3 regions of the Brevibacillus parabrevis genome follow, and region 2 is predicted to be linked to each of the others. Evidence: riboswitches for the same ligand, from Rfam matches in the RefSeq annotation. Region 2 holds a riboswitch; each other region holds the start of a gene.
What was found. Region 2 has a riboswitch for cyclic di-AMP ahead of IRJ17_RS18345 (CAP domain-containing protein). Riboswitches for the same ligand answer to the same signal wherever they lie in the genome.
Positions count from the first base shown of each region.

Region 1: another riboswitch for cyclic di-AMP. It lies ahead of IRJ17_RS02185 (quaternary amine ABC transporter ATP-binding protein); the one in region 2 lies ahead of IRJ17_RS18345 (CAP domain-containing protein).
Region 3: another riboswitch for cyclic di-AMP. It lies ahead of IRJ17_RS27545 (C40 family peptidase); the one in region 2 lies ahead of IRJ17_RS18345 (CAP domain-containing protein).

Region 1 is NZ_CP064090.1:475,434-478,704, forward strand. It holds gene IRJ17_RS02180 (ABC transporter permease) at 1-191, opposite strand, end outside; gene IRJ17_RS02185 (quaternary amine ABC transporter ATP-binding protein) at 175-1,395, opposite strand; cyclic di-AMP (ydaO/yuaA leader) riboswitch at 1,828-1,974, opposite strand; gene IRJ17_RS02190 (ABC transporter ATP-binding protein) at 2,137-3,192, opposite strand; gene IRJ17_RS02195 (ABC transporter permease) at 3,189-3,271, opposite strand, start outside.
Region 2 is NZ_CP064090.1:3,984,342-3,987,612, reverse strand. It holds gene IRJ17_RS18355 (homoserine dehydrogenase) at 1-863, shown strand, start outside; gene IRJ17_RS18350 (hypothetical protein) at 1,003-1,161, shown strand; gene IRJ17_RS18345 (CAP domain-containing protein) at 1,229-1,936, opposite strand; cyclic di-AMP (ydaO/yuaA leader) riboswitch at 1,944-2,102, opposite strand; gene IRJ17_RS18340 (rhodanese-like domain-containing protein) at 2,187-2,534, opposite strand; gene IRJ17_RS18335 (cold-shock protein) at 2,963-3,166, shown strand.
Region 3 is NZ_CP064090.1:5,984,554-5,987,824, forward strand. It holds gene IRJ17_RS27530 (class I SAM-dependent methyltransferase) at 1-259, opposite strand, end outside; gene IRJ17_RS27535 (PspA/IM30 family protein) at 352-1,047, opposite strand; gene IRJ17_RS27540 (LiaF transmembrane domain-containing protein) at 1,115-1,519, opposite strand; cyclic di-AMP (ydaO/yuaA leader) riboswitch at 1,823-1,959, shown strand; gene IRJ17_RS27545 (C40 family peptidase) at 1,964-2,491, shown strand; gene IRJ17_RS27550 (response regulator transcription factor) at 2,715-3,271, shown strand, end outside.

The DNA.
Region 1 (3,271 bases), 2.6 Mb from region 2:
ACCCAGGCCAGCGCCCCGAACAGCAAAATGAGAATAACAGACGGTATCGCAGCCAAAACCTCGGTAAAGTACGTGACCATTCCCGAAATGATGATCGCGATCGGATCGAACAAAATGCCTTTGTGCTGACCGAGCGCCTCAACGATTCGTTCCACCCATTCACCGATCGGCAACTTAGGCACGGAATCCATGAGGCATCACCTCTGCTCCCTGCTGCGGATTGACCTTGCCGACAAGCCCGCCGAGCACCGCTCCCTTGACAATGACGCCCAACAGACGCCGCTCCTCACCCACGACAGCAATCGGAACGTGCAAATCTGCCATCAGAGGAAACAGGCTGTTCAGACGGGCATCTGGCCCCACGCTGGGGATATCTTTTTTCATCATGGTTTCAAGCGACTCGCCCGTATTGATCGCAAGCGAAACGTCATAGGCGGTAACAAGCCCAAGCAATGTCCGCTTTTTGTCTACGATGTACAGACTGGATACCCCGTTGTCCATCATGAGCTGGAGGGCCACCCTCGCACCTTTGTCAGGAGTAATCGCTTCTGCCCTTTTCATCACGTGTTTTGCCACCAGCACTTTGGACAAGTCTGCATCCTCAACGAATTTTTTCACGAATTCATCCGCAGGATCGGTCATGATTTCTTCGGGACGCCCGACCTGGATGAAGCGACCGTCTTTCATCAGGGCGATCCGGTCACCGAGCCGCAATGCCTCATGCAGATCGTGAGTAATGAACAAAATAGTCTTTTTCATCGTTAGCTGAAGCTCTAGCAGCTCATCCTGCATGTCTTTTCGAATCAGCGGATCAAGGGCACTGAACGCTTCATCCATCAGCAAAATGTCGGGATTGTTGGCGAGCGCCCGGGCCAGGCCGACCCTCTGCCTCATTCCGCCGCTCAATTGATCAGGGAAGGCATTTTCCCACTCGGAAAGCCCGACGAGCGCAAGCGCTTCGCGTGCTTTTTCTTGCCTCAATCCATGCGGTACTTGCTGAATCTCCAAACCGAATTCGATGTTTTCCCGTACCGTTCGCTGTGGGAAGAGCGCGAAATTTTGAAAAACCATGCCGAGCTTTCTCCTGCGTACCTCGCGCAAATGAGCCGGCTTCATACCAATGAGTTCTTCGCCATCGATCTGAACGCTCCCAGTGGTTGGCTCAATCAGGCGGTTGCAAAGTCGGATCAAGGTAGATTTGCCGCTGCCTGACAGCCCCATAATGACGAAAATTTCGCCCTCTGCTACCGAGAAGCTGATCTGGTTCACACCGATCGATTGCCCTGTCTCTTTAAAAATTTGCTCCTTTGTCCATCCTTGCTCCAACAGCTTTAACGCTGCCTGCGGCTGCTTGCCAAACACTTTCGTCAATTGCCTGACTGTCATTTTGGGCATGAGCCTTTCCTCCCTTTTTTGTTTTCCCAAATGAAAAAACCTGCGAAGTTCCGCTTCCAACCGGACGAACCACCTGCAGACGCTGCCGCTTGTGTACGCTCGATTTTTGCAGAACTAACGCAGGCTTACCTAATACCTGGCGCCCCTGTGCAAAAGGCTCCCTGTACGCTGTCTTCCTGATTTCGCTGTTCGTTTTTTGGTTTCATGCACCGGGTTTATGCCGAAATTCATTTGCCGCCCGCCATCCTCGCACATCGACATGCACGCGTATGACAAAAGCCACACATGAAAATCGCCATAAAAAATAGACCTATTTCATCCTTTTTCTCAAGAACAAAGGTCCCAAAGAAAAAGTCTGAAATGGCCTATAAACGCGCCCGAAGAGGACCGCTCCTCTTTTTTCGCATCATTGCCCAGACTTCATCGCTTCATGAACCTTCCCTGCTTTGGCCGACGAGGTTAGCTGACGGGTAGGATGGCAGAGAAGACTTATCTCATCCCTCCTGATTGCTCAGGATTAACCCCAAAAGATTGGTTCCCCCGCTTCCGGGTTGCCCCGGAACTAGGCCGTATGAAATGTTTGAATCAGATTCGGTAATGTGATTTGATTATACGCCTGCTGCCAATTATTGTGAATGCTCGCTTCTGCCTGCTTGCCTCATGCTTGATCGTTCTTTATTTATATCCTGACATTAGCTATCGGTTGCTCACAAATGAAAGCTATTTCGCCTGCTTTCCAGCTTACACGCAAATGCTCACCAGTACAGAATCATCGTAAGCAAACCGCTCGCTAATATCGGTGACCACTTCCCATTCCTCTTCCCCGACGCGAATCGAGTAAATCAGCTCCCGGCCCTGAAACTGGACGTGAGCGACCTTGCCCATGATCCCGTCCGAGCCTTGATGCCAGACGGACAGCTTCAACTGGTCCGGGCGAACAGGCAATACTTGCTGATCGAAAAAAGCGGAAAAATCACGCGAAACGGTGATCGGCAACGCTGACGCTCCCTGTTTTTCCAGCAAAAAGGTGTTCGCGGCAGCCCAGTTCCCTTTTAAAAAGTTGGCTCTGCCGACAAACTTGGCGACAAACGGCGACTCCGGGGCGTAGTAAATGTCGTGCGGAGTGCCTGCCTGCTCAACTCTGCCGCCCTTCATCACGACAATGCGATCAGCCATGGCCAGTGCCTCGGATTGATCGTGCGTCACATAGACAATCGACGTACCCAGTTCGCGGTGAATGAACTGGATTTCTTTTCGCATCTGCATGCGCAGCTCGGCGTCCAGACTGCTCAACGGTTCGTCCATCAGCAACAAGGTCGGATTGAACACGATGGCGCGTGCCAGCGCCACACGCTGCTTTTGCCCGCCGGAAAGCTGACTGGGGAACCGCTCCTCCATACCGCCCAGACCGACCATCTCCAGCATCTGGGCTACCCGCGCTTTCGGGTTTTGCTTGTACGCTTCCGGCACCTGCTGTTGATGCTGCAAAGGAAACGCCACGTTTTCGTAGACCGTCAAATGCGGCCAAAGCGCGAACGACTGAAACACCATGCCAATCCGTCGTTCTTCCGGCGGCTTGCGCTTGGCCGCGCTGGCTACACACTCGTTGTTGATCCAGATTTCTCCGCTTGTCGGAGATTCGAACCCGGCAAGGAGCCGCAGCAGTGTCGTTTTGCCGCAGCCGCTCGGACCGAGCAAAGCGACAAACTCGCCCTGGCCGATCTGCAAATCGAGATGGTGGAGCGCCGTGACATTCCCGAATTTTTTCGATACCCCTATTACCCGCGCACTGTTCATTGTTCGATCCTCCGTTGCCAGTATCGTTTCCACAGACTGCCCGCCGCGAGCACCAGCAGGATGGCTCCTACGATCAAGG
Region 2 (3,271 bases):
ACGATCCGCATGGACTTGCGGAAGAGGGCTTGAACGCATTTGCCCAAGAAAAGAAAGCGGTTGATTCGGCATGGAACGCCGAAGCATGGTTGGCGAAAACAGAAGCGGACATCTTGATCGAAGCCGGGCCGTCCGATGTCCAAACGGGAGGAGCGAGCCTTGGCTTTATCCGCCAGGCGCTTACAAAAGGAATGCACGCCATTGCCGTGTCAAAAGGTGCGCTCGTCGTCGATTACAGCGGCTTGTCCGCTTTGGCAAAAGAGCAAGGCGTCCAGTTGAAAATCAGCGGAGCGACTGCGGCGGCTTTGCCGACCATCGACCTGTTCACCTACAATTTGGCTGGCTGTGAAATCAGGCACGTAGAAGGCATTTTTACCGGAACGACCAATTTTGTGCTGACGAGCATGATGGAAGAAGGGATCAGCAGCGAAGAGGCGATCCGGCGGGCGCAAGCGATGGGAATCGCAGAGCCTGACCCGACATATGACATCGAAGGCTTTGACACCGCATCCAAGCTGACGATTTTGGCCAACGCTGCGTTCGCTGCTCCAATCAAGCTGTCCGATATTCCGCGGGCCAGCGTGCGCAAGGTGACACCAGAACAAATAGCGGAGTGGAAACAAAGCGGGCTTGTGCCCAAGCTGGTCGGGACGATCAAACCGACTGCGGACGGGATTCAAGCGGCTGTAGAATTGAAAGCGGTTGAAGCGAGTCACCCTTTTGCCCGTGTAAAAGGCACTACGAAGGCGATTCGGGTCGAAACCGATGTGATGGGAGAGGTGATGGTGGTCGGCGGGAAGTCAGACCCTGTAGCAGCGGCAGCCGCAGCGCTGAAAGACCTGGAGCATATTCTCAGCAAGTAAAAGCGCAGTTCCTAAACGGCAACAGCTCTGAGCAAGCTTCGTCTCTTTTCCAGCGATCGGCAGGCATGTATTTGCTGCTTTCACGCGCATACTACCGATGTACCACAAACTATCCAAATAGCGGCGAGGGGGCCATACGATGAAGCAATCATCTGATGTCAATGCCGAACTGCAACAAGTTTCTGCCTATCCGACCAAACAGAAGATGAACCAAAAGGATGTCGCTCTGTTTGACGAGCAGAAAGGTTGCGGCTGCACCCCCGAAGCGAAAAACGCGGCAAATACGGAGCAAGGCTAGCTCCACACGAGAAAAGCCGGGTCTCTTTGTGCGAAGAGAAACCCGGCTTTCGTGTGAAACGATTGTTTTATCCGATAAATTCTTGAACCCAGTAGCCGTTCGTGTATCCGACACCGATTTTGGTAAAGGCCGGGTTCATAATGTTTTTGCGGTGGCCATCACTGTTCATCCATTGCGTCATGACTTCTTCAGGGCTGCGTTGACCCATGGCGATGTTCTCGCCCGCAGTCATATAAGAGATGCCAAACTGCTTCATCATGTCAAATGGCGAACCGTACGTAGGGCTTGTATGGTCGAAGTAGTTGTTGTTCGACATGTCCGCTGCTTTTGCAAGTGCCACTTTGGACAAAGAAGCGTCCATCGTCACGGGAGCCAGTCCTGCTTTGGCGCGTTCCTGATTGACGAGATCAGCGACTTGCTTGGCGAAATCTCCTGTTTTAGCCTGGTCAGCTTGTCCGGTTGGAGCCGCAGGTGTAGTTGCAACTGGTTGCGCAGGTGCTTGCGCTGGTTTTTGTACGGGCTTTTGCACTGGCTGCTGCTGAACAGGTACTTGCTTTACTGGTGGAACAACAACCTGGTTTTGCTGGGCATTGGATGCAAAAGGCAATTGTCCCGCATATGGAATCCATTGATAGGAAAATTGATATGGTGTACTGTTACCGTTTTTCAACGGGCAGTTTGCGGAAGTTGCAGCAGAAGCAGAAGTAGTAAATCCGGTCAAGGCCAAGCCCAATCCCAGAGTCATGGCGATGGCAGTAGCTCCAAAACGTTTCATATTCACATCGTCTCCTTTTTTTGGCCTACGAGGTTAGTTGTCGGATTCGGGTTGAGGAAACAACCCTACGCTCCTTCGAGCGATTCACCCCATAGCGGGTTTTGTTGACCCGCGTAAAAGATCCCCCGCACTTCCATTCGTGAGGAAGTTTCGGCGTATTGGTTTGGCATGACCCAGAATATCAGACCATCCCGCCCGAAATAAAGGAGTAATATCTGCCAATCTGCTGGAAACGTTGGTGCTAGTGCGTTTATTTCGCTTCGTCTTCGTCGTCCTTCCACGCTGTCAATCCGCCGAGCAGCGCTTTTGCCTCATATCCGTGCTCGCGCAGCAAAGCTGCCGCTTTTTGGGCTTTATTTCCCGTTGTGCATACAGTGATGATCTGTCTTTCTTTGACGGCCCGTTCTGTTTCTTCATCTAATAGTTTGGCGTCTTGCGCAAGCATGTGCACGTAAGGAACATTTCGCGTGTCAGCGAATTTGCTTTCCACACTGCCTGTCTGAAATTTGGCTTCGTCGCGAACATCAAGGAACAAAATCGGAGTACCCTTTTCCAAAAGTTGCTTGATTTCTTGCTTTGTATACACTTCTTTTGACATGAATCATCCCTCCAGAACCTTAGTGTATCAGGTGAGAAACGGGCCGTGTAGCATCTAAATAGTTGATTATAGCGTATTTGTATGATAGAATGATAGTATTACTTGAATAATTAAGCCTAATTCATCGAGGTGCATAATGATGCTGATGGATAACGTTTTTGGATTCCCGATTCACACTGGCGCGGTCATCGGAGCCGCAAGGATGGGAGAGAGGAAGGGCTTTCGTCGTTTTAGGTTTTCAAAAAGTTTTGGTTTTAACATGGCAGTTCCGTCCTATGACACTTTCATATTGTCGAAGTAGAATAAATTCACATATCATGAAGGCGTATTGCAATCAGATGTTGGAGTATTTCTTCATGATATGTGAGCTTTATTTGCCTCGGTAAATATGACTGCATATTCAAATTGACTTTTGGAGGTTTTTTTACATGCAATCGAACGGAACAGTTAAATGGTTTAACGCAGAAAAAGGTTATGGCTTTATTCAAGTAGAAGGCGGAGACGACGTTTTCGTACACTACAGCGCAATCCAAGGTGACGGCTTCAAAACTTTGGAAGAAGGTCAACGCGTTCAGTTCAACATCGTAACTGGCAACCGTGGCCCACAAGCTGAGAACGTAACAAAACTGTAAACCTCCTTTATAAAAGAAACTGTCCTGAGTGGGCAGTTTCTTTTTTGTGTCTGCGGGAACGAATTACAGAAACGGATTGTTTACATAAGCTCCTTTGGTAGCCAT
Region 3 (3,271 bases), 2.0 Mb from region 2:
CAGGAAAGCGTGATTGAAGGATGGATCGAAACTGGCTGTCACGCTCCACAAGCACATAGTCGGTATCCGGATTGATATTTTGATAAATGGTTTGGGTAAAAGCTCCTGTGCCAGGTCCCAGCTCCAGAATAACATCCGTTGAAGCCCAATTGACGCTGCTCAACATTCGCTCACATAAAAACCGCGAACTCGGGATCACGCTGCCGACACGCCCAGGCTCAGCGATGAACCTTCGCAAAAAGACCATGAAGTCTGCCAAGAATCGTACCTCCTAGGGGAAAAGCAGCCTGCTATACAGGCTGCCTGATTGACACACTCTATTCTACAACCAATCCCCCAGTTCCTGTCCAATCAAGATTGTTCCGGCTGGGCGGACACTGGTTTTTTCTGTTGAAGCGATGCCTTGATGTTTGCCAGTTCTGTATCCAGATCGTCTTTTTCCAACTCAGAAAGCGCGTTCTCCCAAGCGAGGTTTGTCTGGCGCCATTGACCGCTCATTTGCGCTTCGGCTTCCATGCGCAGCACTTTTTCCTCCATGCGAGCAAAGCCACGGCCTGCGGACTGATTTCCGATTCCCACTACGGCATGATTCACTTGCTTTTGTGTACGAGCTACCTGTGCCCGAGCCATCAGCGTGAATTTTTTCGCACGCATTTTATAGAACTCTTCCTTCAGCTCAGCCAGCTTCTCGCGCATTTGCGTAGCTGCCTCGGATGCTGCCAGGTACAGTGTCTCATACTCTGCTGCACGCGCTTCGTATTGCTTTTTGTCTGCAAGTGCACGGCGAGCAAGTTCATCTTCCCCTTCTGTCAGAGCGAGCTTCACTTGACGATCGCGTTTGTCGATCAGTGTGTTCGCTTCATCCAGTTGTTGGCGGAATTTCTTTTCCAGTGCTACCTGACGGGCGACAGCCACTTCGACTTGTCCGATTTCCACTTCCATATCTCGCATGTATTGATTCAGCATGACTACCGGATCTTCCATCGAATCCAAAGCGTCATTCACCGAAGCTACTGTCAGGTCACGCAAACGTTTAAAAATACTCATGTTTATTTCCTCCTCATCATATCACATCGTGTCATTTCATCCAAAAGCTCTCGCGACTTGAGCAACTCTATGGCTGGCGACGGGTCACATCTTTTTCCCAGGCGTCCAGCGCGTCTTCTTTCAATACTTTTTGGGCCCACTGACGCTCCCAGGCAGGTGGCGCTTCTTTGGGGACATGGCTGGGGCGCAGTAAGCGATACCCCAGATAAATCACACCAATGGCCAGTAAGCCGTGGAACAGCAGATGGAGCTTGCCAATCAGCATCAGGAACCCGAAGAGGAAGATCACGATTCCCCAGAAACGCGAACCGGATTGTCCCATAATCTTTCGAGCGCCGTACAGCATGATGACCCCGGGAATCAAAAGCCCGAGCAGGTCACCGAAGTCGATTCCGATTTGATCCAGCAGAACCAACCCGCCGATTAGCAAGAGAACCAGCCCGAGCAAAACCTTTCCAGACCGTTCACTCATTGCTCGCTTACCTCCTATTCTCTTGTGCATGTGGTGCTTGCTAACTTATGCCCTTATTGTAGCCCCCCGGATAGGCTTTCCATAACGGGCGTGCGGTTGGTTTTTCCCTCCGTCCTTGGACGGAGAGCACTTCCTGCCATAATCGGACGAGCCTGTTTTCGCCCCATTCCAACCGCTCTTGCAATGTCGAAACAAAACGTTACACCTTTAGACAGGATTTTGTGACAAAAATATGAACAAGCAGTCAAAAAAAAGGAAAAATCGGACAAGCAGCGAATCTTCGTAGAGTGCGTGTAAAAAAACATCGAAAAATAGCCGAATTCCGCATGTCGGAAACGGGGGAACCAGTTTTTTGGGGTGAATAGTTGCGTTAGGCAACTTAGGGCGTCCTTTCGACCGAACCCTTCAGCTAACTTCGTAGGCTCACGAAAGGAGCAGTTTCTTTTGCGCAAGGTGGTACTATCTTTATTTATGGCTGGATTGCTTGCTATGGGAGCGGGCGCTGCACATGCGGCGGAGAACACGACACTCGAAGAGGTTGTCGATGATCTGTACGGCGTTCCTTACAAATCTTCAGGCACATCCAAAAAAGGCTTTGACTGCTCCGGTTTCACACGCTACGTATTTGACGCGTTAGGTGTAGACCTGCCGCACAATTCTGCCTCTCAATATGAGTACGGTACAGAAGTTGCACGGAAAGACTTGCAACCAGGAGATCTTGTGTTCTTTAATACAAACGGACGAAGCATCTCTCACGTGGGCATCTACATCGGGGACGGCACATTCGTGCATTCGGAATCCGGCCGCGGAGTCGTCAACACCAAGTTGAACGACCCGTACTACTGGAGCAAGCGTTTTGTTGGTGCCAAGCGCATCAGCTCGCCTGTTCTGGAAGCAAAGGCGGACACTCCGAAAAAGGAAAACGCGGTGCAAGCTGCATCGTTGCCGGAAAATCAACCAAAAAAGAAGTAGTTCGGCAAAAACATAAGAGCCAGGGACAATCGTCTCTGGCTTTTTCTGACGAAATTTAGTACCAGGTCTAATTAGGTGCCCTTACTTATAAGGAAATAAGCATGAATGAAGGGATACTTGTTCCTATTCTGTGAAAGCATGTTATGATAGACAGACAAGGCTGATTCTTTTTTTGCCATGACACTTGTCCACTTATTAATAGAAGTAACTGGGGGTAATTCCGGTGAAAGATCACATTTTAATCGTTGACGACAATCAGGAGATTATTGAACTGCTTGAAGATATTTTGGAAAACGAAGGCTTTCAGGTCTCCTCTGCGGAAAATGGCGAGGATGCACTTGCCCTGCTCAGCCAGGGAGAGCGGCCTAATCTCATTCTGCTCGATATCATGATGCCTAACATGAGCGGCTACGAGCTGTGCTCGCAAATCCGTCGCGAATGGGACTTGCCTATTTTGTTTCTCAGCGCCAAAAGCAAGGCCGTAGACAAAGTAGTCGGTTTTGAAATCGGGGCCGATGATTACATTACGAAGCCGTTTGACACGGAAGAACTGCTCGCCCGCATACGCGCCCATCTGCGCCGCTACGAGCGCATCCGCAAGCATACCGAGGAGCAGCCGGAAAAAGACGCCTCCGGTTCCCCGATCACGGTTTTGAAGTTCAAGGATTTGGAAATCCATAAAGAAACGTATTCCGTCTACGTCAACAACCAAAAGATCGAGTTGTCCACGAAAGAGTTTCAACTGCTGACTTTTCTCGCTGAAAATGCGGGTATCGTCTT